Regions from separate parts of the Cupriavidus sp. GW821-FHT02F09 genome, predicted to be linked through region 1. Evidence: predicted binding sites of a transcription regulator. Region 1 holds the regulator's gene; each other region holds the start of a gene.
What was found. The regulator HrcA, encoded in region 1, represses chaperone genes, less so after heat shock. The targets are predictions, from matches to a motif close to TTAGCACTCNNNNNNNNNGAGTGCTAA.
Positions count from the first base shown of each region.

Region 2: a site for HrcA is predicted at 3,767-3,793, ahead of groES (co-chaperone GroES). Genes of this name have one in related genera too.
Region 3: a site for HrcA is predicted at 3,181-3,207, ahead of groES (co-chaperone GroES). Genes of this name have one in related genera too.
Region 4: a site for HrcA is predicted at 4,965-4,991, ahead of rpoH (RNA polymerase sigma factor RpoH). Genes of this name have one in related genera too.

Region 1 covers NZ_JBWKVH010000016.1:32,177-40,043, reverse strand. The annotation lists gene AC07XB_RS19155 (hypothetical protein) at 203-358, shown strand; gene AC07XB_RS19150 (RNA-binding S4 domain-containing protein) at 400-795, opposite strand; gene hemH (ferrochelatase) at 829-1,944, opposite strand; gene hrcA (heat-inducible transcriptional repressor HrcA) at 2,057-3,094, opposite strand; gene AC07XB_RS19135 (NAD kinase) at 3,209-4,126, shown strand; gene recN (DNA repair protein RecN) at 4,199-5,923, shown strand; gene AC07XB_RS19125 (hypothetical protein) at 5,964-6,401, shown strand; gene AC07XB_RS19120 (S8 family peptidase) at 6,552-7,867, shown strand, end outside.
Region 2 covers NZ_JBWKVH010000003.1:107,635-115,501, reverse strand. The annotation lists gene ssuD (FMNH2-dependent alkanesulfonate monooxygenase) at 1-619, opposite strand, end outside; gene msuE (FMN reductase) at 637-1,203, opposite strand; gene groL (chaperonin GroEL) at 1,686-3,323, opposite strand; gene groES (co-chaperone GroES) at 3,397-3,687, opposite strand; gene AC07XB_RS05015 (undecaprenyl-diphosphatase) at 4,051-4,665, shown strand; gene AC07XB_RS05010 (ABC transporter ATP-binding protein) at 4,662-5,330, shown strand; gene AC07XB_RS05005 (ABC transporter permease) at 5,327-6,124, shown strand; gene AC07XB_RS05000 (response regulator) at 6,166-6,837, shown strand; gene AC07XB_RS04995 (ATP-binding protein) at 6,834-7,867, shown strand, end outside.
Region 3 covers NZ_JBWKVH010000059.1:21,721-29,587, forward strand. The annotation lists gene AC07XB_RS35475 (methyltransferase family protein) at 1-103, shown strand, start outside; gene AC07XB_RS35480 (metallophosphoesterase) at 187-975, shown strand; gene groL (chaperonin GroEL) at 1,114-2,757, opposite strand; gene groES (co-chaperone GroES) at 2,798-3,088, opposite strand; gene AC07XB_RS35495 (zinc-dependent alcohol dehydrogenase family protein) at 3,618-4,622, shown strand; gene AC07XB_RS35500 (LysR family transcriptional regulator) at 4,619-5,482, opposite strand; gene AC07XB_RS35505 (hypothetical protein) at 5,635-5,850, opposite strand; gene AC07XB_RS35510 (hypothetical protein) at 6,440-6,892, opposite strand; gene AC07XB_RS35515 (Crp/Fnr family transcriptional regulator) at 7,140-7,862, opposite strand.
Region 4 covers NZ_JBWKVH010000008.1:70,531-78,397, forward strand. The annotation lists gene AC07XB_RS11905 (SURF1 family protein) at 1-268, shown strand, start outside; gene AC07XB_RS11910 (SCO family protein) at 378-1,034, shown strand; gene AC07XB_RS11915 (COX15/CtaA family protein) at 1,042-2,145, shown strand; gene AC07XB_RS11920 (heme o synthase) at 2,142-3,077, shown strand; gene AC07XB_RS11925 (SCO family protein) at 3,226-3,852, shown strand; gene rpoH (RNA polymerase sigma factor RpoH) at 3,952-4,848, opposite strand; gene AC07XB_RS11935 (pirin family protein) at 5,246-6,121, shown strand; gene ybiB (DNA-binding protein YbiB) at 6,146-7,165, opposite strand; gene AC07XB_RS11945 (ABC transporter ATP-binding protein) at 7,292-7,867, opposite strand, start outside.

The DNA.
Region 1 (7,867 bases):
TGCAGTTGGTGGCAGGCCCCCGGATTTTCAAGTGCGCACCGCGACAGTGCAGTGAAATACAAGGTTACAAAGAGGGGTCTACGGAAATAGGGGTCATATTGCTTTGCTGCAGCGCACCCCCTAAGATGAAACCGTATAAAAATGACAAAAATAACGGGGTCGAAGATGCAACTCAAGTGGGGCCACTCTCGAAAGGTTAGCCATGCATAAGCTGCCTGTTCTGACGGTCTTCCTTCTCGCCGCATTATCGGTGATGACAGTCTTCATCTGCCTCTCCGGCGCCTTCACGCCGCGAGACACCGAATACGGCAGTGGCAAGGCGGTATTCAAACACTACATCATTCCCTACGTTCGCTGACCCAGCCGGGTGAGTCCGTACAGCTTGAATCGCCGTGCGCCTCACCCCCTGACGCCGTCGATCTGGCGGCGATCGCGCTTGGTCGGGCGCCCCTGCAGCTTCGATGCAGGCTCCACGTTAAGCCGCCGGTTCTCGGCGTCCGGCCGCCGGCGCGCCTCGCTGGCCTCGGTTTCCGCATAAAGCGTCTGGGCTACCGAGGCCGGGCCGCGTAAGCCCGCAATCCCTTTCACCACGACTTCCCAGCGTTGCTGGTGCGCCTCCAGGACGACGGTATCGCCCGGCTTGACCTCGCGCGAATTCTTGCACGCCTGGCCGTTGACCTGCACCTTGCCACGGTCCACCGCCTCGGCAGCCAGCGAGCGAGTCTTGAAGAAGCGCGCGCACCACAGCCATTTGTCGATGCGCAGGCGGGCATCGGCCTCGAAAGATACACTCATGTCATCACCCCCTTCCGTTGGGCAGCGCCGCGCTCATGCTGCGGCGCCGCGCGTCTGCGCGTGCGTGCGGCGGGCCTCCAGCTCATGCGGATGCGGCAGCCGCAGCGGCCAGCCCTGCAAGTGCTGCAAGCCGATCTCCGCCAGCCCGGCAATCCAGCTTTCCGAATCGTTGAGGCAGGGAATGTAGTGGAACACCTTGCCGCCTGCCACGTGGAACTCGGAGCGCCCTTCCATGGCGATCTCTTCCAGCGTCTCCAGGCAATCGGCCGGAAAGCCCGGGCAAAACACGTCTACCCGGCCGGTGCCGACCTTGCCGAGCTCCTGCAGGGTGGGCGCGGTATAGGGCTGCAGCCATTCCGCCTTGCCAAAGCGCGACTGAAAGGTAACCTGGTACTGCCCAGGCTGCAGGCCCAGCGCCTCGCCCAGCAGGCGCCCGGTCTTGAGGCACTCGCAATGGTAGGGATCGCCGAGCTCCAGCGTGCGGCGCGGTACGCCGTGAAACGACAGGATCAGCTTGTCGCCCCGCGCGAAATCCGGCGTGCCATGCTGCGCCCAGTATGCCCCCACCTGCTGGTGCAAGGCGGCAATATAGGCCGGATGGTCGTGGAAATGCTTGACCAGCCGCAGCTCCGGCTGGTTGCGCCACTGCTTGAGTACCCGGAACACCTCGTCGAAGCCCGTCGCCGTGGTGGTGCCGGAGTACTGCGGGTACAACGGCAGCAGCAGGATGCGCTCGGTCCCCTGGCGGCGCAGCGCTTCCAGCACCGAGCCGATCGAGGGATTGCCGTACCGCATGGCGCACGCCACCGTCACCTCATGGCCTTGCTGGTTCAGCAGCAGTTGCAAGGCGTGAGCCTGGCGCTCGGTGTGCACCAGCAGCGGGGAACCCGTCATATGCGCCTCCCGCAGCCAGATCGACTCATACTTCATCGCCGAGGCGCGCGAGCGCAGTGGCACGATGATGCCGTACAGCAGCGGCAGCCACGCCGCGCGTGGGATCTCCACGACGCGCGGGTCGGACAGGAACTGCTTGAGGTAGCTGCCGACCGCCTTCGGCGTTGGCGCATCCGGGGTGCCAAGGTTGATCAGCAGGATGGCCGTGCGCGGCGCCTGGCCATGCTGGTAGGCCGGTTCAGGGGTGAGCGTCATGTAATTTCCGGTGTGGCGGGGCGGCGCGGGCACAGGGCGCGCGGCCGCCAGGTCTCGCCGAGCTTACAGGATGAGGGGAACAGGCAGTTTGTGAGACCGGGCCGGGCCAACACTAGTTCTGGCTGAGCGCGCTGGACAACAAGCGCGCGGTGATGTCGACAATCGGGATCACCCGCTCGTAGGCCATGCGGGTCGGCCCGATCACCCCGAGCGTGCCGACGATCTGGCCGTCGACTTCGTAGGGCGCGGTAATGACCGCCATGTCTTCGAGCGGCACCAGCTTGCTCTCGCCGCCGATGAAGATCTGCACGCCCTGGGCGTGGCTGGAGACATCGAGCAGCTTGAGCAGGCCGGTCTTGTGCTCGAACACGTCGAACAGGCGGCGCAGCTTTTCCATGCTGGAGGACAGGTCTTCCACCTCCAGCAGCTTGCGCTCGCCCGAGATGAAGACGTGGTCGTCCTCCCCCTCGGCCATGGCATTGCTGCCCGCCTCCACCGCGGCCTGCATCAGTTGCGACATATCCATGCGCAGCGCCTGCAGCTCGCCGCGCAGGTGGTCGCGCACATTGTCGAAGCTCATGCCGGCAAAGTGCGAGTTGATGAAATTGGCGGCTTCGACCAGCTGGGACGGGGTGTATGGCAGCTCGGTCTGGATGATGCGGTTCTGCACGTCGCCCTCGGGGGTGACGATGATCAGCAGGATGCGCTTGTCCGAAAGCCGCATGAACTCGACCTGGCGGAACGCCTGGGCGCGCCTGGGGGTCATCACCACACCGGCGAACTGCGACAGGTTGGACAAGGTGTGCGCCGCCGACGTGATCATCCGCTGCGGCCCGAGCTGCTGGCCGTGCAGCTGGCCCCGGATCTTGCCGGTCAGCTCCGCCAGGTTGAGCGCGCCATCCAGCGGCTGGGCGGTCAGCATGGTATCCACGAACAGCCGGTAGCCGCGCGGCGTGGGGATACGCCCGGCCGAGGTATGCGGGCTGGCAATGAACCCCATTTCCTCCAGGTCGGACATCACATTGCGGATGGTGGCCGGAGACAGGTCGAGCCCCGAGTACTTCGACAAGGTCCGTGAGCCCACGGGCTGCCCCTCGGCGATGTAGCGCTCGATGAGGGTTTTGAGAAGCGTTTTCGCACGTTCATCCATGATGTTCCTGATTTTACGCAAGTTTTCACCATTCGGGCGGCTCATCGGCGATCCGGCCCGGCGCCAAGCGCCCTCCTGCTGACAATGGTCACGGCGGTATGGTCTAATCCCGGCATGTCTTCGCTCCCCAAGCCCGGCGCCGCGCGCGCCCCATTTCGCACCGTCGCCCTGATCGGCAGGTACGCCACAGCCGGCATCGAGGGCCCGCTGGAAGAGCTGGCCGCCTGTATCCTCAGGAACGGCCAGGATGTGGTGTTCGAGCGAGACACTGCCCTGGCCACCGGGCTGACCGACTATCCGGCACTGGCGCCCGACGAGATCGGCAAGCATGCCGATGTGGCGGTGGTGCTCGGCGGCGACGGCACCCTGCTGGGCCTGGCGCGCCAGCTGGCCGGCTACCCGGTGCCGCTGATCGGCGTGAACCACGGGCGCCTTGGCTTCATGACCGACATCCCCTTGCAGGACGTGCACTCGGTGCTGCCCGACATGCTGGCGGGCCGCTACGAGTCCGAGACCCGCATGCTGCTGGAGTCCCAGGTGGTGCGCGACGATGGCGTGATCTTCTCCGCGCTGGCCTTCAACGACGTCGTGGTCAACCGTTCCGGCATTTCAGGCATGGTCGAGCTGGCGGTGTCGGTGGACGGCCACTTCATGTACAACCAGCGCTCCGATGGCCTGATCGTCTCCACGCCGACCGGCTCGACCGCCTATGCGCTGTCGGCGGGTGGCCCGATCCTGCACCCGACCCTGTCGGGCCTAGTGCTGGTGCCGATTGCCCCGCATGCGCTGTCCAACCGCCCGATCGTGCTGCCGCACGACGCCGAAGTGTCGATCGAGGTCGCCACGGCGCGTGACGCCAGCGTGAACTTCGACATGCAGTCGCTAACCTCGCTCTTGCCCGGCGACCGCATCGTGGTGCGGCGCTCGGCCAAGACCGTCAACCTGCTGCACCCGATCGGCTACAACTATTACGCCACGCTGCGCAAGAAGCTGCACTGGCATGAGTACCCGAGCGAAGACAACCGGCTCTGATCCGCCCCGGCCCGCACCGATCCGGCCCAGATCCGTCCCCTGACATCACCCAGCCCCGACCCGTCGACCACGATGCTGCGCAGCCTGTCCATCCGCGATTTCGTCATTGTCGATACCCTCGATCTCGACTTCTCCCCGGGCTTCACCGTCTTCACCGGCGAGACCGGCGCCGGCAAGTCGATCCTGATCGATGCGCTGGCCCTGGTGCTGGGTGAGCGCGCCGACGCCGGCGTGGTCCGCGAAGGCGCCGCCCGGGCCAGCATCAGCGCCACCTTTTCCACCCCGGCCGGGCTCGACGCCTGGCTGGCCGAACACGATCTCACCGGCGACGAAGGCACGGTGCTGCTGCGCCGCACGGTAGACGCCAGCGGGCGCGGCAAGGCCTTTATCAATGGCGCCGCCGCCACGCTGGGCCAGCTGCGCGACATCGGCGACCGCCTGGTCGATATCCACGGCCAGCATGCCCATCAGCTGCTGCTGCGCCCCGACGCCCAGCGCCTGCTGCTTGATGCCCATGCCGGGCTCACCGCGCAGGCCGGCGCGGTAGCCGAAGCCTGGCGCTCGTGGCGCGCGTGCGTGCGCCAGCGCGAAACCGTCGAGCACCGCTCGCGCGAGATGCAGCTGGAACGCGAGCGTCTCGAATGGCAGGTCGGCGAGCTCGAGAAGCTCGCGCCGCAACCCGGCGAATGGGAAGACATCCAGGCCGAGTACAACCGGCTGTCGCACGCCGCCGGGCTGATCGAGGGCAGCCGCGCCGCGCTCGAGGCGCTGTCCGAGGCCGATGGCTCGGTGCTGTCCGGGCTGAACAGCGTGGTGCAGCGCCTGCGGCAGATGGCTGACGTCGACCCCGCGCTGGGCGACGTACTGGCGGCGCTGGACCCGGCGCTGGTCCAGGTCGAGGAGGCCGCTCACTCGCTCAACCGCTACGTCGACCGGATCGACCTGGACCCCGAACGCTTGCAGGTGGTGGAGGCGCGCATGCAGGCGCTGCACACCACCGCGCGCAAGTACCGGATGCCGCCCGAGCAGCTGCCGGACGAACTGATGGCGCGCCGCCAGCAACTGGACGATCTCCAGTCCGCGCAGGACCTGAACAAGGCGATGGCGCGCGAAGCCGCGGCCCGCGCCGCCTACCTCACCATCGCCCAGCACCTCGGCGCTGCCCGCAAGGTGGCGGCCGAAAGCCTGTCGGCCGCCGTGACGGATGCCATGCAGGGCCTGTCCATGGCGGGCGGCAGTTTCGCGGTGGCGCTGCACCCGCTCGACGAAGGGCAGAGCCACGGCCTGGAACAGGTCGAATTCCTGGTGGCAGGCCATGCCGGCGTCAGCGCGCGCCCCTTGGCCAAAGTGGCGTCGGGCGGCGAACTGGCCCGGATCAGCCTGGCGATTTCCGTCATTACCAGCGAGGCCGCGCCCACCCCCACCCTGATCTTCGACGAAGTCGACACCGGCATCGGCGGCGCGGTGGCCGAGGTGGTAGGCCGCCGCCTGCAGGAACTCGGCCGCGCCCGCCAGGTGTTGTGCGTGACCCACCTGCCGCAGGTGGCCGCCCAGGCCGGCGCCCACCTGCTGGTCAGCAAGGAGACCAGCCAGCGCGATGGCACAGGCTCGGTCACCCGCTCGCGCATCCGCGCCCTCGACCCCGCCGGCCGCGTGGTCGAAACCGCACGCATGCTGGGTGGGACCACGGTGACGCCCACCACAGTGCAACACGCCGAGGAGATGCTCGCGCAAGGCCTGCGCGGCACCACCGGCACGGCCCGGGAGGCGCGCCGCTCGCGGCGCAGCGCAGGCTGATCGCCTGCGCCCTGGCCCGTAACCATTCAGGAGTTTCCCCATGTCACTCGGCAAACAGCCACACTCCCGCTCACTGGCTCGCCCTCTGCGGATCACCGCCGCCTGCGGCCTGCTGGCCTTGCTGGCCCTGACCGCTTGCCAGGCGCAACAGCGCCCGTCGGCGCCACCGCTCAACAGCATCAGCGCCGATCGCGCCGTAGGCGACATCATGGTGCGCTTCTCCGCGCCGCCCGTCACCGTGTCCGAAGACGCCGATCGCTTGCTGGCGTCGATTGCCGGGCCGATCCGCTTCGTCGTCAAGCGGCCCATGTCGGGCGGCGTGTGGCTGGTCACCGCGATCTCCGCGTCGGCCGATGCCACGATCGACCAGGCGCTTGCCACGCTGCGCGGCACCCCCCGCATCGAGCTGGCCGAGCCTGACCGCGTGCTCAAGCCGAACCGCACCCAGCCCATTGGCCGCGACATGCCGGCGAGCTGATTCCGGCGGCGACCCGATTCCTGTCGTCGGAATCCATGACTTGGACGTTGAAGGTTGAAAGCTGAAGGTGGAAGGTTGAAAGCTGAAGGTGGAAGGTTGAATGCTGTAACCGCGGTCAGTCCGAAGCGGCATCAACGGGAGAAGGCAGACATGCAGGCAAAGCGTCAATTCCAATCTGGCGAAACGCGGCGCGTGGCGCCCCATGTCGCCCTGCTGCTGGCGCTGGGCGCCGCCCTCTGGCTGGGTGCGCCGGCCGCAGCCAGCGCAGCCCCCGACCCCGCCGCGCGCCCCGCGCCGCACTACACCGGCAACTTCATCGTGCGCTGGCGTGACGGCAGCACAAGCACAACCGCCGGCGCAAGCGCCACCAGCGCCAGCGACAGCGCCGCTGCCAGCGGCCTGTCCGAGCGCATGCTGAGCGTGCGCCAGAGCACCGGCGTGGCGCTCTCGGTCAAGCGCCAGATGGGCGGCAGCCTGCAACTGCTGAGCGTCTCCGGCAGCGATGCCGCCGACCCGGAAGGTACCGCCGCCCGGCTGCGCCAGGATCCGCGCATCGCGGAAGTGGTGCCGGACCGCTGGCTGCGGCTGCACGACACCGTGCCTAACGATCCCGAGTTCGCGCTCAACCAGCCCTACCTCGGCACCCCCGCCCAGGTGGTGGGCGGCGTGAACCTGCCGCCCGCATGGGACCGCACGCGCGGCAGCAGCAGCCTGGTGATCGCCGTGCTCGATACCGGCTACCTGCCACACCCCGATCTGGCCGGCCGCATTGTGCCCGGCTATGACTTCATTACCGATCCGTCCATCGCCAACGACGGCGATGGACGGGACGCGAATGCCACCGACGCCGGCGACGGCGTGCCGGCGGGCTTCACCTGCCCAGGCACCACCACGCCGACCACGACCGCAACCAACAATAGCTGGCACGGCACCCGCGTGGCAGGCACGCTTGGCGCACTCACCAATAACGGGGTGAATATCGCCGGTGTGGACTGGAACGCCCGCATCCAGCCGGTGCGCGTCTCCGGCCGCTGCGGCGCGCTGCTCTCGGACACGGTGGATGGCATGCGCTGGGCTGGCGGCCTCTCCGTACCCAATGTGCCGGCCAACCCCACCCCGGCGCGCGTGATCAACGTGAGCCTGGGCGGCGGGACCTGCTCCAGCATCGAGCAGCAAGCCGTGACCGACCTCGCCGCGAATGGCGTGGTGGTGGTTGCCGCCACGGGCAACAGCGCCGGCGCGGTCGAGGCACCCGCCGACTGCGCCGGCGTGGTCGCCGTAACGGCACATGCCAATGACGGCGAGAACGCCAGCTATGCCAATGTGGGGCCGCAGGTTGCGCTGAGCGCGCCGGGCGGCGGCTGCGGCAACTCCAAGGTGTCGGGCGGCAAATGCTCGGTGGCGGAGTCGTTCATCCGGACCCTGTCCAATGACGGCACCACTTCGCTTGGCAACTACAACGTCAT
Region 2 (7,867 bases), on a different contig from region 1:
CGATTTTTTGCGCTACGGCCTCGGGCGGTTCGCCCCAGGTCAGGTACACGTCGACCTGCTCGGCTGCCAGGTCGTGCGCTTGCTCGGACGAGCCGCCAAAGTAAAGGGGCGGGTAAGGACGCTGCACCGGCGGATACAGCGCCTTGGCGTTATCCACCTTGATATGCTCGCCATCGAAGTGAACCGCCTCGCCCTCCAGCACGCGGCGCCAGACGCGCAGGAACTCGGCCGATGCCGCGTAGCGCTGGCTGTGGTCGAGGTACAGCCCATCGCCACGATTTTCGTCCGGATCGCCGCCGGTCACGACGTTGATCAGCAGCCGGCCATTGGTAATACGGTCAAGCGTGGCGGCCATGCGCGCCGACACGGTCGGCGAGATGATGCCCGGGCGGATTGCCACCAGGTAGCGCAGGCGCTCCGTCCAGGGCGCCACTGCGGAGGCAATCACCCATGAATCCTCGCAGGAGCGGCCGGTGGGAATCAACACGCCGTAGTAGCCCAGGTTGTCAGCCGCCTGCGCGATCTGCTTCAGATAACCCAGCGAAACGGGGCGCGCGCCCTCCGTGGTGCCGAGATAGTGGCCGTCGCCGTGCGTGGGAAGAAACCAGAAGACATTCATTGCCGCGGCTCTCCCCTTCAAGCCGCGCGCTGCAGCGGCGATTTGCGGCTGGCTTCGAACAACGGCGCGCAACGATCCGCGGCCAGGCGGATGCGTTCGGCCAGCGCGGTGCTGCTGACCTGGTCATTGTGGAAATCCCCCGGGCTGCCGTACACGCCGATGGGCAACGTGAGCGCCTGCAGGAAGCCGAACAGCGGCCGCAACTGATGCTCCAGCACCAGCGCGTGGCGGTCGCTGCCGCCCGTCGCCCCCAGCAACACCGGCTTGTCCACCAGCGCTTCCTGCCCCACCAGGTCGAAAAGGTGCTTGAAGTGGCCGGGATAAGAACCGCGATACACCGGCGCGGCCACCACCAGCAGGTCCGCGGACTCGATGGCGACCAGTTCGTTTTCAATCTCGGCCGGCAGCTCTGCGCGCGACAGCGCCGCGCCCAGCGGACGCGCGATATCGCCGAGGTTGACGATATGGCTTTGCAAAAGCAGCCGGCTATCCAGTTCCGTGAGCAGTGCCTGCACGAGCGCGAGCGTGCGCGAGGGCTGCTGCGCGCTGCCGTTGACGGCGACCACTTTCAGCGGTGTAGCCATGGGAAGAACCTCCTGTCGATATCGATGGTTTGTGGATTCACGCGCGGGGCGCATTTCGTTGCCGGCAATGCATCAGGCAAGAAGCAAGCCCGCGTGAATTGCCATGTTCTTTGCCTGTGCGCCATTCCTGGCACGGATCCGCGCCGTTCTCCCAGAGCACACTGCTGATCTGCTGTTGCTGATGCAACTGCGTGGAGATGGGGGGCGTTGCCACCGCAGCCGTCTTAGGCAAGCGCTTACAAGCCCCTCACGATAGCGCAACGGAATTGGCCGTCGAAGGATGAATTTCGTCTATATATAGACACGCGAAACGCATATAGGCATGCGAGCTTTGCATCCCCGCCAGGACCCTGCAGAGGGTGCCGAAGATTGGTGCTGCTCCAGCCCGAATGCGCAGCGGCGATGCATGCAAAGCGAAGGGGGCCCCGCTTGCGGGACCCCCTTCGTTCATGCCTTGCCGGACGCGTCTTCATCCAACGGCCTCAGAAATCCAGTCCGCCGCCTCCGCCAGCCGCGCCCTGCGCGCCGAGCTGTCCCTCATCCTTCGGCAGTTCGACGATCGCAGCATCCGTGGTAAGGATCAGGCCTGCCACCGAAGCGGCATTCTGCAAAGCGGTGCGTGTGACCTTGGTCGGGTCAACCACACCACCTTCCACCAGGTCACCATATTCTCCCGTCGCCGCGTTGTAGCCAAAATTGCCCGTCCCTTCGGCCACGCGCGCTACCACCACGCTGGCCTCTTCGCCGGCGTTGGCAACAATCTGGCGCAACGGCTCCTCCAGTGCCCGCAGCACGATCTTGATGCCTGCCTGCTGGTCCGGGTTGATGCCCGTCAGATCCTTGATGGCCTGGCGCGCACGAATCAGCGCTACGCCGCCGCCGGCCACGATGCCCTCTTCCACCGCGGCACGCGTGGCGTGCAGCGCGTCTTCCACGCGGGCTTTCTTCTCCTTGACCTCGACTTCCGTGGCGCCGCCGACCTTGAGCACCGCCACCCCGCCGGCCAGTTTGGCCACGCGCTCCTGCAGCTTCTCGCGGTCATAGTCGGAGCTGGCCTCGTCGATCTGGGTGCGGATACGCTTGACCCGCGCCTGGATCTGCGCGGCGTCGCCGGCGCCATCGATGATGATGGTGTTCTCCTTGCCGATTTCCACGCGCCCCGCCTGGCCCAGTTGCTCCAGCGCGATCTTTTCCAGAGACAGCCCGACCTCTTCCGACACCACCTGGCCGCTGGTCAGGATCGCGATGTCTTCCAGCAGTGCCTTGCGGCGGTCGCCAAAGCCGGGGGCCTTGACCGCGGCGGCCTTCAGGATGCCGCGGATATTGTTGACCACCAGCGTGGCGAGTGCCTCGCCCTCCACGTCCTCGGCCACGATCAGCAGCGGACGTCCGGCCTTGGCCACCTGCTCCAGCACGGGCAGCAGGTCGCGGATGCTGGAGATCTTCTTGTCCACCAGCAGCAGGTAGGGTTGCTCGAGCACCGCCACCTGCTTGTCGGGGTTGTTGATGAAATACGGCGACAGGTAGCCACGGTCGAACTGCATGCCCTCCACCACTTCGAGCTCGTCTTCCAGCGACTTGCCGTCTTCCACCGTGATCACGCCTTCCTTGCCGACCCGGTCGATGGCCTGGGCGATACGCTCGCCGATGGCGCTTTCGCCGTTGGCGGAGATGGTGCCGACCTGCGCGATCTCGCGGCTGGTGGTGGTGGGCTTGCTGATGCGGCGCAGCTCCTCAATGGCCGCCGTCACCGCCTTGTCGATGCCGCGCTTCAGGTCCTGCGGATTGAGCCCGGCCGCGACGTACTTGACGCCCTCCCGCACGATGGCCTGCGCCAGTACGGTAGCGGTGGTGGTGCCGTCGCCGGCGTTATCGCTGGTGCGGGAAGCGACCTCCTTGACCAGCTGCGCGCCGATGTTCTGCAGCTTGTCCTTGAGCTCGATCTCCTTGGCCACGGAGACGCCGTCCTTGGTCACGGTAGGGCTGCCGAAGCTGCGCTCCAGCACCACGTTGCGGCCCTTGGGGCCCAGCGTCACCTTGACCGCATTGGCGAGAATATTGACGCCTTCGACCACCTTGGCGCGGGCCACGTCGCTGAACACTACATCTTTTGCTGCCATTGCTGTCTGTCCTGTCTTGATTGTCGGGTTCGTTCGGGAAACACTGGATCGATGCTGGCGGACACGCGGCGATTCAGCGCTCGACCACCGCCAGGATGTCTTCCTCGCGCAGCACCAGGAGTTCGTCGCCGTCGACCTTCACCGCCTGGCCTGCATACTTGCCGAACAGCACCCGGTCGCCCGCGCGCAGGTCCAGTGCAATGCGTTCGCCGGCTTCGTTGCGCCGGCCCGGGCCGACGGCGATCACCTCGCCCTGGTCCGGCTTTTCGGCGGCGCTGTCGGGAATGACGATGCCGGATTGCGTGCGGGTTTCGTTGTCGGACCGTTTGACGAGAACGCGGTCGTGCAGTGGGCGAAGGCTCATGCTGGCTCCAGAAGGAAAGGAAGAGAGAAGTTCGTTGGCGGCGGATGCCAGTGCCGACGGTGGCACTGCGGGCTGGCAATCAGCACTCGATGCCGGTGAGTGCTGAGTATAGAAAGCACCGCCATGCGCGGCCAACTGATCGTTTCGCATTTGCTTAGAATGCGCGCCTGACAGCGCGCCTGACGTGGCGAGCACATCGGGTTCCCACCCACGCTGCCTTGCGCGACCCGCATGATTTACCCGGGTCCACGACGTCGGCATGGAGCGGGCCGGGCACGGCCAGCCGGCCAGCCGGCCAGCCTTAAGCGTTTCTTAAGCCGCTGTGCACTATCCTTGCCGCATCGCCAGAATCCAACGTTCCCGATGTCGACGCTCCTTGCCCTGAACCTCACGCTGTTCCAGCGCCTGAACGCCCCCGCTGGGCTGTCTGGCGCCGGCCTCTGGGTGCCCGCTTTCCTTGCCGAGGGACTGATCGCAGCCGCGCCGCTGGTGCTGGCCGCGGGCTGGCTGCGCGCGCGGCCGGGTGAGCGCCAGATGGTGGCGAGCGCACTGGCGGCCGTGGCGCTGGGCGGGCTCTGCTCGACCCTGTTCGGCCTGCTGCTGCCGATGCCGCGGCCCTTCATGGCGGGCGTCGGGCATACCTACCTGGCGCATGCCGCCGACCCCTCCTTCCCGAGCGACCACGTCACGCTGCTGGCCACGCTGGCCTTCGTCCTGCTGCGCGCGCCCGGCAGGGCCCAGCGCCTGAGCGGTACCGGCTTGCTGGTAGCCGCGGCACTAACGGGCTGGGCCCGCGTCTTCCTCGGCGTACACTTTCCACTGGACATCGTCGGCGCATTTGCGATAGCGGCATGCTGCGCGGCCGTGGCTACGTCTGCCTTCACGCGCCCGCTGCTTGCTGCTGTCACGGTGCGCGCGGAGCAGCTTTACCGGCACCTGCTGGCCTACCCCATCGCACGCGGATGGCTCAACCCATGACAACGGCTGACACGATGCCGCCCCTTGCCACCGTTGGCGCCCTGCCGTCAACGCGCGGTGCCGACGCCAGCCTGGACATCAGCGGCCTCGAAGGCGCCGGCCGCGGGCCGTTCAGCCTCACCGTCGCGCCCGGCAGTTGCGTGATCCTGTCCGGCGCGTCCGGCGCGGGCAAGAGCCTGCTATTGCGCATGATTGCCGATCTCGATCCCAATCGCGGGCAGGTCCGGCTAGGCCAGTCCCCGCGCGAGAGCATGAGCGGTCCGGCCTGGCGGCGCCAGGTCATGCACGTGGCGGCCGAGTCCGGCTGGTGGGGCGACGACGTGCTTGAACATATGACGGACGTGCCGGCTGCCCAGGCGCTGCTGGCGCGGCTGCGCTTGCCCGCGGACATCCTGCAGGCGCCCGTGAGCCGCCTGTCCACCGGCGAGCGCCAGCGCCTCGCGCTGATCCGCGCGCTGGTGCGCCGTCCGCGCTTCCTGCTACTGGATGAGCCAACCTCCGCGCTGGACGCCGAGACCACGCTGGCCGTCGAAGCGCTGCTGCACGACTGCAAGGCACAGGGGCTGGGGCTGCTGATCGTCTCGCACAATCCCGCGCAGGCGGCACGCCTGCAGGACCGGCACTATCGCCTCGGCGCCGCCGGGCTGGAAGCGGTGCCGGCATGAGCCCGATCCCGCTCACAGCCTATGACCTGGCGCTGGCCAGCCTGCTGGTGCTAGCCGGCGCGGGCGCCTCGCTGGTGATGTCGCTGGACGTGCACCGCAGCCTGCTCTGGGCCGCGGGCCGCATGGTGGTGCAACTGCTGCTGGTCGGCCTGGTGCTGCGCACGGTGTTTGGCTTGTCGTCGCCGCTGGTGACCGCGTTGACGGTTGCGGCCATGATCGCGGCAGCCGCCCGCGAGGTGGGCAGCCGGCAGGAGCGCCGCCTGGCAGGGCCCTGGCACGCGCTGATCGGCGCCGCCGCCGTGAGCCTGCCGACGCTGCTGGTGACCGTGCTGGCGCTGACCACGGCCTTGCGCCCGACGCCCTGGTACGACGCCCGCCACGCGATCCCGCTGGCCGGCATCATCCTGGGCAATGTGATGAACGCCGCGAGCCTGGCGCTCAATGGCGCCTTTACCGCGGTCTGGCACCAGCGCGCCGCCATCGATGCACGCCTGGCGCTTGGCGACGACCGCCAGGCGGCGCTGCGCGTGATCGTGCGCCAGGCGGTGCGCAGCGGCATGCTGCCCACCATGAACACCATGGCGGCGGCCGGCATCATCACCATGCCAGGCATCATGACCGGCCAGATCCTGGCCGGGATGGACCCGATCGCCGCGGCCCGGTACCAGATCCTGCTGATGTTCCTGCTTGCCGGTGGCAGCATGCTGGGCGTGATCCTGGCCGCCACGCTGGCGGTCCGGCGCCTGACCGACCACCGCCACCGCTTGCGCCTGGACCGGCTGCAACGCCGTTGACCCCAAGGCACCCACTCATCACCAACAAAGGAATCCATGCCATGCGCCTGCTGCTGGTGGAAGACGACCCGATGATCGGCGAAAGCGTAGAGGAAGGCCTGCGGGCCGAAGGCTACGCGGTCGACTGGGTCAGGGATGGCCGCCTCGCCGATGCCGCGCTGGCCGCCAATGCGCCCGGCACCTACGACGCCGTGCTGCTCGACCTTGGCCTGCCCGGCCGCTCCGGCGAGGCGGTGCTGCGGCAACTGCGCGCCCGCGGGCTGGCGCTGCCGGTGCTGATCCTGACCGCGCGCGACGCCACCGCCGACCGCGTGCGCGGCCTGGATGCCGGCGCCGACGATTACATGGTCAAGCCGTTCGACCTCGACGAGCTGTTCGCGCGCATCCGGGCCTTGCTGCGCCGTAGTGCCGGGCGCGTCAGCACCGAGCTGGCGCATGGCCCGGTGCGCCTGGACCCCGCCACGCGCGAGGTACGCTGCGACGGCGAGATCGTGGCGCTGTCGATGCGCGAGTTCATGGTGCTGCAGGCCCTGATGGAGCAGCCGGGCCACGTTGTGACCCACGAGCGCCTGCGCGAGGCGGTCTACAACATGAATGAGGAAATCAGCAGCAATACAGTGGAAGTCCATATCCATGCGCTGCGCAAGAAGCTTGGCGCCGACTTTATCCGCAATGTGCGCGGTGTCGGCTACAAGCTGGGCGGCCCGGCATGAGAACGATCCGCGCCCAGTTGCTGGCTGGCCTGCTCGGGGCCATGCTCGCATGCGCCCTGGTGGCAGGCGCGGCCGCCTATTTCAAGGTGCGCCGCGAAGCCAACGAGGTCTTCGATGCGCAACTGCAGCAAGCGGCACGCATGTTGCCGACACATCTGGAGCGCGACGCCACGCCGCCGCTGAACGGCAGCGAACTTGACGAGGAGATCGTGGTGCAGGCCTGGGATGTGCAGGGCCGCCAGATCTACGCCTCGCACCCGGTCACGCTGCCGCGCGCGGACCTGCCGGGATTTCATGACCTGCAGGCGCACGGCAGCGAATGGCGCATCTACGGCGTGCTCGCCGGGGACCGCTATGTGCAGGCCGCACAATCGGTGGTGTTTCGCCGCAAGCTGGCGGCCTCGCTGTCGCTTGGCGCGCTGCTGCCCATCCTGGCGCTGGTGCCAGTGCTTGGCTTGCTGATCCACCTGGTGGTCAGGCGCTCGCTGCGCCCGGTCGAGGAGATCGCGCGCGCGGTCGGCAGCCGCTCGGCAAACACCCTGGCGCCGCTGGACGCGCACGGCTGGCCGCCGGAACTGGTGCCGGTGGTGGAAGCCCTCAATGCCCTGCTGGCCCGCCTGCAGCAATCCATGGACACCCAGCGCGCCTTTGTCGCCGACGCCGCGCACGAACTGCGCACGCCGCTCACCGCGCTCAAGCTGCAACTGCAGCTGGCCCTGCGCGCCGACAGCGAAGACAAGCAGAAACTGGCGCTCGCCAAGCTGGGCGAGCGCCTGGACCGCACCACCCACCTGGTGGCGCAGTTGCTGACGCTGGCACGCAGCGAAGACGGCGCCCCTGCCACCCAGGCCCCGCTCGCCGACGTGCGCTTGCGCGATGTGGCGGTGCAGGTGGTGCGCGAGCTGCTGCCTATGGCCGAAGCCAAGGATGTGGACCTCGGCCTGGACGCGAGCGCGCCCGAATGCCGGGTGCGCGGCGTGGGCGGCGATCTCTTCATCCTGCTGCGCAACCTCGCCGACAACGCGATCCG
Region 3 (7,867 bases), on a different contig from region 1:
GGGGGTTCGTATCGCACGCGAAGAGAAGCTTCTGTCTGACGATCCCGAGTATGTGGCATATCGGGACAAGGTACGCTTTCGCGTGTTGCCGGGCATCTTCTAAGCCAACCAGGCTTTTGACGTTCGCGATGTAGAATCCATGCATATCCGCGCCTAGAGCCAGCGCACGGACCGCATGGAGCCAGCATGAAGATCCGCATCCTCAGCGATCTGCACCTCGAACACGACATACCGGCGGCGATACCCGACTGCCCCGCCGACCTGGTGGTGCTGGCCGGCGATATCGCCAATGGCCGTGCCGGCGTCGACTGGGCCGCGCGCACCTTTTCGGGGCCGGTGGTCTATGTGCCGGGCAATCACGAGTACTATGAGAGCGCCTTCGAGCAAGTGGACGCGGCGATGGCGGAGGCCGCCGGGGCGGCGCCGCATGTGCGCGTGCTCAATGACGCGGTGGCTTGTTTCGACAACCTGGCAGGCGAGCCGGTGCGCGTGATCGGCACCACCTGGTGGACCGATTACTCGCTGTTTGGCGCCAACCGGCGCGAGGAGTCGATGCTGGCCTGCGCCGGCGTGATGGTCGACCACCGCCTGATCGAGGTGGCGGATGGCGAGGGCCAGCGGCGCCGCTTCACCACGGCCGACGCGCTGGCGCGGCACGAAGCGGCCAGCGCCTGGCTGGCGGCGCAGCTCGCCACGCCCTTTGCCGGCAAGACGGTGGTGGTGACCCACCATGCGCCGGATCTCGGCAGCCTCGACCCGCGCTTCTCCCACGATCTGGTCTCCGCCGGCTTTATCTCGCGCAGGCCGGATCTGGTCGCGCAGGCCGACCTGTGGGTGCACGGCCATACGCATACCGGCTTCGATTACCGCCTGGAAGATGCGCGCGTGGTGTGCAACCCGCGCGGCTATATCCGCCGCAAGACCGGCGAACTGGAGAACCCGGCCTTCGACTGGTGCTACACGGTGGAGCTGTAAGCCTTTCCCGCGACGGCGCCCCTTCGGCCGGTGCTGTCGCCCCATAAACAAAAACCCCCGCCGGCTCGCGCCAGCGGGGGTTTTTGCTACTACGGGTGATGCGGGTACAGCAGGCTGCCGTTTGGCAGGCCGGCAGATTTACATCATGCCGTCCATGCCGCCCATGCCGCCCATGCCGCCCGGCATTGCCGGAGCCGAGTCATCCTTCGGCAGTTCGGCAACAGCGCAGTCGGTGGTCAGCATCAGCGATGCGACCGAAGCAGCGTTCTGCAGCGCGGTGCGGGTCACCTTGGTCGGGTCCAGCACGCCCATTTCCACCAGGTCACCGTACTCGCCGGTGGCGGCGTTGTAGCCGTAGTTGCCGTTGCCTGCGATAACCTTGGCCACGACGACCGAAGCTTCTTCGCCAGCGTTCAGCACGATCTGGCGCAGCGGCTCTTCCATGGCGCGCAGCACGATCTTGATGCCAGCGTTCTGGTCAGCGTTGTCGCCGGTCAGGTTAGCGATGGCAGCGCGAGCGCGCAGCAGGGCCACACCGCCGCCGGGGACAATGCCTTCTTCCACGGCTGCACGGGTTGCGTGCAGTGCATCTTCCACACGTGCCTTCTTTTCCTTCATTTCGACTTCGGTGGCTGCACCAACCTTGATCACTGCAACGCCGCCAGCCAGCTTGGCCACGCGTTCTTGCAGCTTTTCACGGTCGTAGTCCGAGGTCGCTTCTTCGATCTGGGCACGGATTTGCTTCACGCGTGCTTCGATCGAGGCTGCGTCGCCGTGGCCGTCGATGATGATGGTGTTTTCCTTGCCGATTTCGATGCGCTTGGCTTGACCCAGTTCTTGCAGGGTTGCCTTTTCCAGCGTCAGGCCGATTTCTTCAGCGATCACTGCACCGCCGGTCAGGATGGCGATGTCTTCCAGCATGGCCTTGCGGCGGTCGCCGAAGCCCGGAGCCTTGACAGCAGCGGTCTTCAGGATGCCACGGATGTTGTTCACCACCAGGGTCGCCAGGGCTTCGCCTTCGACGTCTTCAGCGATGATCAGCAGCGGGCGGCCCGACTTTGCCACTTGTTCCAGCACCGGCAGCAGGTCACGGATGTTCGAGATCTTCTTGTCGAACAGCAGGACGAACGGGTTGTCCAGGGCGACAACTTGCTTTTCCGGGTTGTTGATGAAGTACGGCGACAGGTAGCCGCGGTCGAACTGCATGCCTTCCACGACTTCCAGCTCGTCGGCCAGCGACTTGCCGTCTTCCACGGTGATCACGCCTTCCTTGCCAACCTTGTCCATCGCTTCAGCGATCAGCTTGCCGATCACTTCGTCGCTGTTGGCCGAGATCGAGCCAACTTGCGCGATTTCCTTGCTGGTGGTGGTGGTCTTGGTCAGCTTCTTCAGCTCTTCAACCGCGTTCACCACAGCCTTGTCGATGCCGCGCTTCAGGTCCATCGGGTTCATGCCGGCGGCAACGTACTTCATGCCTTCGCGCACGATCGACTGGGCCAGCACAGTTGCGGTGGTGGTACCGTCACCGGCGTTGTCGCTGGTCTTGGAAGCCACTTCCTTGACCATTTGCGCGCCCATGTTCTGCAGCTTGTCCTTCAGCTCGATTTCCTTGGCCACGGACACGCCGTCCTTGGTCACGGTCGGGCCGCCGAAGCTGCGCTCCAGCACCACGTTACGACCCTTCGGGCCCAGGGTAACCTTGACTGCGTTGGCGAGGATGTTCACGCCTTCGACCATCTTGGCACGGGCGGCGTCGCCGAATACTACGTCTTTAGCTGCCATGTTCTGAATCTCCTAAATCTGTACGAATGGGGTGCGTGGATTACTTGTTCACCACAGCCATGATGTCTTCTTCGCGCATGACCAGCAGTTCCTGGCCATCCACCTTCACGGCCTGGCCGGCATACTTGCCGAACAGCACGCGGTCACCCACCTTGACGTCGAGGACGATCGAAGCGCCCTTGTCGTCCTTCTTGCCGGGGCCCACGGCGAGCACTTCACCTTGATCAGGCTTTTCGGCAGCGTTGTCGGGAATCACGATGCCGGAAGCGGTCTTGGTTTCATTGTCCAGACGCTTCACGATCACGCGGTCGTGCAAAGGACGCAGATTCATACGGACTCCTTGGTACAAAAAGTGATTTCAGGTTCACAAAAATGACCGCCAGCACTGACGGCCAGCAGAATTAGTACGCTGGGAGAGGTCTGTTAGCACTCATGCCCAACGAGTGCTAATTATAGGGACGGGGGGTAGCGTTTTCAAGTCAACGACTTGATACGTGTTTACCCTGGAGTCGTGAAAATCGTTATGGGGCCTGGCCGCGCGCCGAAATCTTTATTCGCGTCCTGATGGAATCCGGACGGATTTCGCCGACATGAAAGTTACCCATGAATCACCAGTCCAATGTCTCCGGGTCGGATCATCGTATACCACCCGTGGTGTTGCCTGCGGCACTTTCGCCTGCTGCACAATGCTCAACGTCACCCACATCCACGGCGACGTGACAAGAAGCCAGCCCATTCAAAACTGCATGGCAAGAGTACAGAAGCGTTGATTTACGAGCGCGCCGGCCTGGCCAAGAATGGTCACACCACCCCGTCTCAAACCCCTCGCTAGTTCATCGCCAACCCATCCGGAGCGCATCATGTCCCACCCCACCATGCAGGCCCTCATCGTCGAATCCGCGGGCGCGCCGTTCACGCCCGTCCAGCTTCCCAGGCCAGTGGCCGGCCCCGGCCAGGTACTGGTGCGCATCCTGGCCAGCGGCGTCAACCCGCTCGACACCAAGATCCGCGCCGGCCAGGCGGGGCACGCCCGCCACCCCTTGCCCGCCGTGCTGGGGCTGGACCTGGCCGGCGTGGTCGAAGCCGTGGGCGCGGGCGTGACGGCTTTCGCGCCCGGCGACGAGGTCTATGGCATGACCGGTGGCGTGGGTGGCCTGCAAGGATCGCTAGCGCAGTACGCGGCAGTCGATGCCGACCTGCTCGCGCGCAAGCCCGCCGCGCTGTCGATGCGCGAAGCCGCCGCGTTGCCGCTGGTGTTCATCACCGCGTGGGAAGGCCTGGTCGACCGGGCGCGCGTGCAGCCTGGCCAGAAGGTGCTGGTGCATGGCGGCGCCGGCGGCGTGGGGCATATCGCGGTGCAGATCGCCCACGCGCTCGGGGCGCAGGTATATGCCACGGGCTCGGCCGCGCAGAAGGCGATCATCGAAGGCTATGGCGCCACCGCGATCGACCATGCCGCGACATCAGTCGCGCAGTATGTCGACCAATACACTGCGGGCGAGGGCTTCGACGTGGTCTACGACACGGTGGGCGGCTCGGTGCTGGACAATGCGTTCCTCGCGGCGCGCACCTATGGCGGCCATGTGGTGAGCTGCCTTGGCTGGGGCGTGCACGCGCTGGCGCCGCTATCGTTTCGCGCAGCCACGTATTCGGGCGTGTTCACGCTGATGCCAATGCTCACCGGCAAGGGCCGCGCGCACCACGGCGAGATCCTGCGCGAAGCGGCGCGGCTGGCCGATGCGGGCAAGCTCTTCGTGCGGCTCGATGCGCGGCACTTCACGCTCGACAGCGCCATCGATGCGCATCGCGCCATCGAGACAGGCACAGCCAAGGGCAAGCTGGTGGTGGAGATTGCCGGGGACTAAGCGTCTGCGCTATTGCCCAGGCGCTCGATGGTTGCATCCAGGAAGGCGCGCAGCCGCCGCAGGCGGCGCAGGTCGCGGTGATAGCCCACCCAGACGTCGCGCCCCGGTGGCGCCTCGCCCAATTCGATGGCCTGCAGCCCGCCCAGGCGCTCGGCCAGCGCGCAGGGCAGGACAGCCAGCCCCGCGCCGGCCGCGCACAGCTTGGCCTGCGCCTCGCGGCTGTTGCTGCCGAATGCCACCCGGGCGTTCGGCAGCTGCTTGCGCATCCAGGCCACGTCGGGCAGGTCCGCGAAGCCCGCATCCAGCGTCAGCAGGGCATGGCCCTCGCCATCGCCCGCGCGCGGCGGTGCCACGCCGGGCGCCGAGTAGAGCGCGTAGTCCATGTGCATCAGCTTGCGCTGCACGATATCGGCCTCGTCGAACGCGCGGATGCGAAAGACCAGGTCCGCCTCGCGGCGTGCCAGGCTGAGCAAGCGCGCATCGGTGACCAGTTCCACCGCGACGCGTGGATGGGCGCGGATAAAGTCCGCGATCACCGGGGTCAGCATATGCACGCCAAACCAGTCGGACGAGGAGATCCGCAGCGTGCCGTCCAGCTCCCCTGCCTGGCCGGACAGCTGGCGCTCGAAAGCAATCGCCTCTGCCTCGATACGCTGCGCGTGGGCGAGCACGGCAGCCCCTTCATCGGTCAGCACGTAGCCGTCGCTGGTGCGCTGGAACAAGGCATGCCCGACGGCATCCTCCAGCGCCTTCAACCTGCGCCCCATGGTCGGCTGGGTCTGCCCGATCGCGCGCGCGGCGCCGCCCAGGGTGCCGGCGCGGGCGATCGCCAGGAAGATCTTGATATCGCTCCAATCCATCCGGGGAATTTGCTGACGTTACTGACGTTACGTTTGGGAGGTGTCGGATTCAGCGCGGCCAGGCAAGTCACAGGCGGCTAGGCAATGATGGCACGGCGGTGTGGCGGGAACAATAACGGGCACGCCGGGCACGGGCCGGTATCCCGCCAACTTCAGGCGGAAGGCGCCCAGCCTTCCAGAGCCCAGTAGTCAGGCACTTCCCGGCTGGGACTACGCAGCACCAGCGTGCAGCCGCACTGGCGGCAGCGGTAGGCATAGGCGGCGCCGTCCTGGGCCCGCGCATTGACGCCCGCGGCCTCCAGATCCTCGTGCGGCGGCAGGTGTCCTGGCCTGCCGGCCTGGCGCTTGCATCGCTCACACGGCAACATGGATTTACCTCAGGTTGACAGGGGGCATGGTTCCATCCTGCACAGCAGGGTGTAGGATGGCAGCAGACGAATTGGTGCAACGCACCATAATTATAGGCACTTTGCGAGCCTTTTCCAGATATATAGCGGGCTATGAGTTGCCTTGCGGCGCAACGAAAAAAAGCCTTGGCAGGGCCGCTGCCGCCAGGCTAGCGGACCGCAGGCGTGGGCACCGTGAGGAGGTCCCGCCGCGCATCTGGATTCGCTTCACCGCGCGCGGACGTATCGCCCGGAGGCCGCTCACGCGGCGGCTCGGCCAGCGGCACCGTGACGACGGCGAACACAGAAAACGGGCACCAGAAAGACGGCCTGAAGAGACTCATTCTGCGGATGACGATGGCGCCGGCAAGAAACGGTGAAGGCTCTGAAAAGCGAAGGACCAGCAAGGCAGCGCCCTGCCGGTCCGGCTTCAGGATTGGTAAGCCCTGCCCATCTTAACGACCGAATCGGCGGATGGTTGAGGCTGTCATCAACTATTCACGAAACCCGCAAAATACGGCGCGCCCCTGGACGGAATACATCCGGGGGCCACGCAATATACGCCGCAGCTTTACTGCCCGGAAGCCGCGTCGCGCGCCTTGCGCTTGGCGGGCCGGCCCGTCTTGACGGTCTCGACCTGAGCCACGACGGCCAGCAATTGCCGCTCCGGCAGCGACTCCAGCATCTTGAGCCCGGCCCGCAGCAACTCACTCTTCTTCACGTGCGCGCCGCCGTTCAGGCAGCGCCGCTTGAGTTCCGCCAGCTTGGCATAGTCCCACTCCGGCATGGTGAAGCTGTCGCGCACGACCTTGGCCTTGGCAGGCTTCTGTGCCTTCTCAGTCTTCTCTGCTTTCTCGGCTTTCGGTGCGGCAGCCACGGTCTTGACCGCTTCAGCCTTGGCAGCCTTGCCTGCCGTCTCCGTCTTACTGGCGCGCGTGACCGGCCGCTTCACTGCGGTGGCGGCCCTTTTCTGCGCCGCGGCGGGCGCGGGCGCACGCGTGCGCCCATTCGAAACCGTTGCCATGCATCCTCCTGTTTTGATCGCAGTGGTATCAAAACAGTATATATCGTTTATTTTGACAAGCGGCGCGAAAGGGAGGAAGCAGAGGAAGGGGAGGAAGCAGCCATCGCCGCCAATCGGGACGGGGCCGTGCAGACACGGATTTCGTCAAAAAACCTGCCATCCCCGCGAAGGGAAAAGTATCGCCCGGCCCCGCCACGATCTTAGCCGCCAGTTATTTCAGTCTTGCGACGAAGCGCAAGCTCCCACGCTACGTGCCAGGCGCGGACTCGCTGGCGATGGCCTGCAGCGCCGCCTTGTCGGATAACGTCAGGCGCCCGTATTCCAGGCGCAGCACGCCCTGCTTCTCCCAGTCCTTGAGCTGCCGGTTGACGCTCTGGCGGGACACGCCAAGCATATGGCCCAGGTCTTCCTGGGAGAGCTTGAGCGCGGCGGGGGCACCGGATGTCCGCACACCCGGCATGCCGTGGGTGGACAGCGCGTGCGCATGCTCGACGGCAAGCAGGCGCCGCGCCAGCCGCACCGGAAACGGCATCAGGATCACCTCGTCGATCCACTCCAGTGCGCTGCGGTAGCGCCGGCAGATCAGTTGCGTGAACTCCATCAGCCAGCGCGGCTCGCGCGCGATGAGCGTATGGAAGGTGGCGGCGGGAATCACCAATAGTTCGCTAGCCTCTGCGGCGCGTGTGTCGTACACGCGATGCGCGTCGATGAAGAGCGAGACCTCCCCGAACCACTGCCCGGGCTCCAGCAGGCTGACCACGGCCTCGCGCCCGTTCTGCGCCGTGCTGCTGACCTTGATGGCGCCGCGCTCGACGCAGAAGAGCGCGTCCGGGTTGGAGCCGTAGGTAAACAGCACCTCGCCCTTGACCAGTTGCCGCCGCATGGCATGCGACCGGAGCAGTGTTTCGAGCTCGGCCGAAAACTGTCCAGCGGCGGTGTCGTCTTCGTGCGGCTTCGGTCGTGTGCTCATGCCTT
Region 4 (7,867 bases), on a different contig from region 1:
CCAGGGCGCGAATGCCGAGGCCGGCCAGAAGATCCGCCAGAATGTCGATCTCGCCGCTTATGCAGCGGAGCTTGGCGTGCCCCTGCAACCCTTTGTGCTGGAACAGCGCAACGACAGCGGCGACGGGCTGGCGCGCGACTGGGCGCCAGCGGACATCGGCGCGGATCGCCACTATGGTTATGCCTTCCAGTGGTTCGGGCTGGCGGCGCTGACCCTGGTGCTACTGGTGGCGTTGAGCTGGCGGCGCGCGGCCCGCATGACGGCTTGAGCATTCACGCGGGTGGCACCCGTATCACCCACGAACCACAGCGGCGCGTTGCGGTCAGATGAGCGCAACCGCCCCTAACGACAGACAGACGACAGACAGACGAAACACTATGCAACAGCCAGATCCCGCTTCGGCCCAGACCGCCCGCGCCGCGCCGCAAGACTCGCGCATCGACGCCCGCACCCGTCGCGGCCGCATCCAGATGCTGCTGCTTCTGCTGGTGTGCGCTTCGCCTGTCATCGCTTCCTACCTGACGTACTACGTGTTCAAGCCGGCGGGCGGATCCACCAACTACGGCACGCTGATCGAGCCGCAGCGCCCGATGCCCGCGATACAGATCGGCAATGAGCGTGCCGAGTCCGTGCCGCTGGATAGTTTCAAGGGCAAGTGGCTGCTGGTGACGGCGGACGGCGCGGCGTGCGACGAAGCCTGCGCCAAGAAACTGTTCACCATCCGCCAGATCCGCGCGGGGCAAGGCCAGGACCGCGAGCGCATCGTGCCGGTGTGGCTGATCAGTGACGAAGGCCCGATCGATTCCCGCCTGTCTGCTGCCTACAACGAGCCCTATGCCGGCGTGCGCTTCCTGCGCGCCAACCGCGAGGCCATGCAGAAATGGCTGCCGGCGGAACCGGGTGCCCGGATCGAGGACAGCCTGTTCCTGATCGACCCGCTGGGTAACCTGATGATGCGCTTCCCCAAGGAGCCGGACCCCAAGAAGATGAGCTCCGACCTGAAGAAGCTGCTCAAGTACTCTCACATCGGGTGAGGCGCGCATGCTGCTCCAACTCGCCATCATCGGCGTCCTGATCGCGCTGTTCCCCTTGAGCTACGTGCTGGTCAAAGGGGACCGCAACAAGTATCGCAAGCTGGTCTGGATCACCGCCTTCCTGACGCTGGACCTGATCATGTTCGGCAGCTTCACGCGGCTGACGGACTCCGGCCTGGGCTGCCCTGACTGGCCGGGCTGCTATGGCCACTCCAACCCGCACGCGGCGCAGGAACCTATCCGCGCCGCCGAGACGGCCCTGCCCAGCGGGCCCGTGAGCATCACCAAGGCGTGGATCGAGATGATCCACCGCTACTTCGCCATGGCGGTCGGCGTGCTGATCATCACGCTGATGGTGCTGGCCTGGGTCAAGCGGCGCGAACTCAAGCAGTCGCCCTGGTTCGCCACCGGGGTGCTGCTGCTGGTGTGCGTGCAGGGCGCATTCGGGGCCTTTACGGTCACACTCAAGCTGCAGCCCATCATCGTGGTCACGCACCTGATGCTCGGCATGAGCCTGCTGGCAGCGTTGATCTGGCTGGGCTCGCGCAACGATCCACCCTTGCGGGTGGCGCCGCAGGCGGCCGGGCTGCGCTGGCCGGCGCGCATCGCGCTAGCCTTGCTGGTGCTGCAGATCTTCCTGGGCGGCTGGGTGAGCACTAACTATGCTGTGCTGGCGTGTACCGACTTTCCGCTGTGCAACGGCCAGCTCGTGCCGGACATGGACTTCCACCACGGCTTTACGCTGTGGCGCCAGCTCGGCATGACCGCCGACGGCGACTACATCCCGCACTCGGCCCTGGTGGCGATCCATTGGGTGCATCGCGGCTTCGCTTTCGTCGTGCTGGCTTTCCTGGCCTGGTTTGGGCTGCAGGCACGCCGCCATGGTGGCCTCACGCGCAGCGCGGGCTGGTTGCTGGGCTTTCTCGCGCTGCAACTGGCCACAGGTCTGTCGAACATCGTGTTCGACTGGCCGCTGGGTGCCGCGGTGGCGCATAACGGCGGCGCGGCGGTCTTGCTGCTGCTCCTGGTTCGCCTCAACTACAATATAGGGCTCGCGGCCCGGTCCGCTGACATTGCTACCGACGTGCCGGCCGCCGCGCGCGCCACATGAAAGACAAGAACTCTCCAGTGGTTACAGCTACCCACACACATCCCCTCGGGCGGGTTCGCCACCTGATCCGCCAGTACGCCGCCCTGACCAAGCCGCGGGTGACGCAGCTTGCCGTCTTCTGCGCCATCATCGGCATGTTCCTCGCCACGCCCGGCATGGTGCCGTGGCCGGTGCTGATCGGCGGTGCCGCCGGCATCTGGCTGTTGGCAGGTGCCGCTTTCGCCATCAACTGCCTGGTGGAGCAGAAGGTTGATGCGCTGATGCGCCGCACCGCGTGGCGCCCGTCGGCCACCGGCGAGATCACCACCATCCAGACGCTGGTGTTCTCCGCCGTGCTGGGTGGGGCAGGGATGTGGCTGCTGCACGTCTACACCAACGACCTGACCATGTGGCTGACCGTGGCCACCTTCGTGGGCTACGCCGTGGTGTACACCATCCTGCTCAAGCCGGCCACGCCGCAGAACATCGTCATCGGCGGCCTGTCCGGCGCCATGCCGCCGGCGCTTGGCTGGGCGGCGGTCGCGGGCGACCTGCCGGCGGAAGCCTGGTTCCTGGTGCTGATCATCTTCACGTGGACGCCGCCGCACTTCTGGGCCCTGGCCCTGTATCGCCGCGCCGACTACGCCAAGTCCGGCCTGCCGATGCTGCCGGTGACGCACGGCGAGCGCTTCACGCTGCTGCATATCCTGCTGTACACGCTGATCATGATCGCGGCCACGCTGCTGCCTTTTGTGTACGGCATGTGCGGCTATATCTACCTGGCGGCCGCGCTGATCCTGGGGGGCGGGTTCCTGGCCTACTCGTGGAAGATGTATCGCAACTACTCGGATGCGCTGGCGCAACGCACCTTCCGCTTCTCGATCCTGTATCTCTCGCTGCTGTTCGCCGCGCTGCTGGTCGATCACTACTTCAAATTCCTGCCGCAGGCCTGAGCGGGGCGCGCAGGCTTGCGGCATCTTGTCGCGGCCTGCGCGCGTGGCGGCCACGATCGGCGATACTGCGTGTCATCTGTTAATGTGACCTTGTCGCGCCTAGCCGCCTGCCGGGCGGCGCCGGCTCGCCAACACCACCCGAACTCGCATGCCAAACCATTTCCCTTCAGGCTTTCTCCCCACCTTCGCGGCCTTCCGCCGGTTTTGCCTGCTGGCCCTGTGCGCGCTGCTGCTGGCGGCATGCGGCCAGCAGAAGGCTTCCTTCAAGAACGTCGATATCACCGGCGGCAGCGAGTTCGGCAAGGACTTCGTCCTTACCGACCACAACGGCAAGGTGCGCTCCATTGGCGACTTCAAGGGCAAGGCGGTAGTGATGTTCTTCGGCTATACGCATTGCCCTGACGTGTGCCCGACCACCATGGCCGAGCTCAAGGCGGTGATGGAACAACTGGGACCGGACGCCGACAAGGTGCAGGTGTTGTTCGTTACGGTGGATCCGGAGCGTGATACGCAGGCGCTGCTGGCGCAGTATGTGCCGGCCTTCGATCCGCGCTTCCTGGGCATGCGCCCGGCCGACGATGCCGCGCTGCAGAAGGTTGCGAAGGACTTCAAGGTGTTCTACGCCAAGGTGCCGGGCACGTCCCCGAATAACTACACCATGGATCACTCGGCGGGCAGCTATGTGTTCGACCCGAGCGGCAAGCTGCGCCTGTTTATCCGCCACGGCCAGGGGCCGGAGCCGATCGTGCACGACCTCAAGCAACTGCTGTCCTGATGCTGTCATGAGGCGGGCCGCCGGCGCGAAGCCGGCAGGCAAAATAAAACAGGGCCGGTCGCGAGACCGGCCCTGTTCTACTTTTGGTGCGCTTAAGCCTTAGGCAAAGGCCTGCAGCGCACCCTTCATCTTCTTCATCGCCGCGGTTTCGATCTGGCGGATGCGTTCGGCGGAAACGCCGAATTCGTCAGCCAGTTCGTGCAGCGTGGAGCCGCCCGAGCCGTCGTCGTTGACCTGCAGCCAGCGCGCCTCGATGATGCGGCGGCTACGGTCGTCGAGCTTGGACAGCGCTTCTTCCAGGCCTTGCACCTGCAGGCGGTCGTGGCGCTGCGCCTCGATCACGCGGGTGGGCTCGTTGTGGTTGTCGGCCAGGTAGGCGATGGGCGCGAAATCCTCTTCGCCATCGTCGATCTGCCCTTCGAGCGCCAGGTCGCCGCCCGACAGGCGGGTTTCCATCTCCATCACTTCTTCCGGCTTGACGTTCAGCTCGCGCGCAACCGCGTCGATCTGTTCCGGCGTGAAGGTATGGGCACCTTGCTTGTGGCTGCGCAGGTTGAAGAACAGCTTGCGCTGAGCCTTGGTGGTAGCCACCTTGACCATGCGCCAGTTCTTCAGCACGTATTCGTGGATCTCGGCCTTGATCCAGTGCATCGCATAAGACACCAGCCGCACGCCCTGATCCGGGTCGAAGCGCTTCACGGCCTTCATCAGGCCGATATTGCCTTCCTGAATCAGGTCTGCATGGGGCAGGCCATAGCCGAGGTACTGGCGGGCGATGGACACCACCAGGCGCAGGTGCGACAGCACCATGCGGCGCGCCGCATCGACGGAGTCGTGCTCGCGCAACTCGCGCGCGAGCCGCTGCTCTTCCTCGGGGGTAAGCAGGGGAATACGGTGGACAGCCTGGATATAGCTGTCGATATTTCCCAGCGTTCCGGGAAAGGTCAGCGCAAACGTCCCGGCGCCTTGTGGCACCGCAGGCAGACGGTTGGTCATTTGGGTTTGGTCAGCAGATAGGACTGCGTTCACTCGATGGCTCCTTTCGCATCCGGCGGGTGGGTTGCCCGCGTGTGCGGCCCTTTTCGGGGTCTCGCACTGCATTGCAACACATATTAGCACTCAAGCCGGGGGACTGCTAAGTTGGAGTGCCAATAGGGTTGATAGTTCCTGATAATCGAATGGTTCTTCTACATAGTATTTTATTCCGACATCTTGCAGGATGTGACGAGGCCACTATCTCACGCGGGTACGCGAACGATCCGACAGTGGTTAGAGGGCTGATGCCCCTGCCGGTTCTGTCGCCAGTTGAGATGCTGTGTTTCGCTAGCAGCTACACTCTTTTCATTTGTCTCAGTGGCGCTGAGCGTCAGCATCGACCAAATCGGGGAATATCATGTCTGCTATCGAGCACTTGCTAAAGCCGCACACCCGTGACCTCGGCGACTTTGCCGTGAGCCGTCTGCTGCCCGCCGCGGCAACCCAGACTGTCGGCCCATTCATCTTCTTCGACCACATGGGCCCGGTGGCCATGCCGCCAGGGGAAGGCGCCGATGTGCGCCCGCATCCCCACATCGGCCTGGCCACGGTCACCTACCTGTTCGAGGGCGAGATCCTGCACCACGACAGCCTCGGCAGCAAACAGGTCATCAGGCCGGGCGACGTGAACTGGATGACGGCTGGCAGCGGCATTGCGCACTCGGAGCGCTCGCCCCAGTCCGCCCGCGATGCCGGGCCGCGCCTGCACGGCATCCAGACCTGGGTGGCGCTGCCCAAGGAGCACGAGAACGTCGAGCCGTCCTTTCATCACCATCCGGCCGCGACGCTGCCCAAGCTGGAGCGCCCTGGCGTACGCATGACGGTGATTGCGGGCGATGCATTCGGCGCCGAGGCGCCGGTGAAGGTGTTTAGCCGCACGCTCTACGTGGCCATTGAGCTCGAGGCGGGCGCCAGCCTGGAGATTCCGGCGGAGCACGCCGAGCGCGGCATCTACCCGGTGGACGGCACCATCGCCCTGGACGGCGAAGTGTTGCCCGAGCGGCACCTGGCGGTGCTGGTGCCGGGCCAGCCGGTGACGTTGACGGCGCAGGTGGCGTCGCGCGTGATGCTGCTCGGCGGCGACCCGACCGATGGCCATCGCTTTATTTTCTGGAATTTCGTTGCCAGCACCAAGGAAGCGATCGAAGCAGCCTCCCAGCGCTGGGAAGATGACCAGTTCCCGCGCGTGCCGGGCGAGAACGATCGCATTCCGCTTCCACAGCGCAAGCGCTAAAGGCGCCTGCCTGGCGGGCGACGCTCAGACCGGGCTGGCCCAGGCCACGCGCGTGCCTTGCTGCAGGCAGTCGCGGATGGCGTCGATCTGCGTGGCGATCGGGGCAGGCACAGGCGCCTCGCCGTCCAGCACGAGGCGGATCCAGGCCGCGGTCTGGTCCACGTCACTGCCGGGCGGCAATTCCGGTACTTCAACGATAGAGCCCGACGTCGGGTCGACCAAGGTGCGTTGATGCCCGTCGTGCAGCCAGTCGATGCGGCTGTTGCGCCGGGCGTCCGCCACCACCTCGCCCTCTGTGCCTCGCGCCAGCAGCACATTGGCGGGCTCGCGCGAGAAATAATCGGTCAGGGTTTCGCGGTACTCGGGGTGGGTGTAGCTATACAGCCGCAGCGCCTCGGCCGGGCCGTGCGCGCCCACAGGCTGCAACATCTTGACCACCGTATGCGCAGAGTTGCGCAAGCCGATCTGCATGCGCTTGTCCAGCATCCGGGCCAGCGCCGGCGACAGCACGTCGATCGGCAGCACTGCCAGCGGGCCGGGCTGGGCATCCCTGCCGCGCAACTGGGATTCGGCCTGCGCCACGGAGCTGCAAGGCACGATGCCCAGCGCCTCGAACAGCGAGATGCTGGTGACGCGCCCGTTGAACTGGCGGGAGCCGTGCACCAGTACCGGAATGCCCTCGCGCGCCAGCAGCAACGCCAGCAGTGGCACCAGGTTAGGCTGTTTGCGCGCGCCGTTATAGCTGGGGATTGACACCACGACGCGGTCCGCCGGGCCGGCCAGCGGCAGGCAATGCGCGTGCGCGGCATCGAGCATCCCGGCCAGCTCGTGCGGGGCCTCGCCCTTGATGCGATAGGCCATCAGCACCGCGCCCAGCTCGATATCGGCCACGCGGCCTGCCAGCATGGCATCGAACAGCGCCTGGGCATCTTCGCGCGGCAGCGCGCGCGCGCCGTTGACGCCCCGGCCGATTTCCTTGATGTACTTCGCGGCAGCGAAAGCAGGGGCGGCGGGGGCCGCGGGGGAGGTAGGCGTGGTGGTCATGGCGGGTTGGGACTATGTGGTTTGAAGTCCATGATAGCGGAGCGGGCCGGCCGTGCCCATGACAGCCGCAATGCCGGCTCGGCTTCGCCCCTGGCGCGGCAGTGGCAGGCCCGTCATCGCCCCCGCTCAGGCGGCTTCCTTCAGGGCGGGATTGCGCTGCTTGCGGTACAGGAAGTCCAGCACTGCCGTGCGGCATGCGTGGTAATCCTTGTCCTCGGCCAACGCCATGCGCTCGCGTGGCCGCGGCAGGTCCACCTTCAGCACTTCGCCGATGGTGGCCGCGGGGCCGTTGGTCATCATGACGATGCGGTCGGCCAGCAGCACCGCTTCATCCACGTCGTGGGTCACCATCACCACCGTGCTGCGCGTCTTCGCCACGATCTTGATCAGTTCGTCCTGCAGGTGCGCGCGGGTGAGCGCGTCCAGCGCGCCGAAGGGTTCGTCCATCAGCAGCACTTTGGGCTCCATGGCCAGCGCCCGGGCGATGCCCACGCGCTGCTTCATGCCGCCCGAGATCTCCTGCGGATACTTGGCTTCGGCATGCGTCAGGCCAACCAAGGCCAGCGTGTCGTGCGTGCGGGCCTTCAGTTGCGCCTTGCTCTCGCTGGCGCCGAACACGCGCTCCACGCCAAGATAGACATTGTCGAAACAGGTCAGCCAGGGTAGCAGCGAATGGTTCTGGAACACCACCGCCCGATCCGG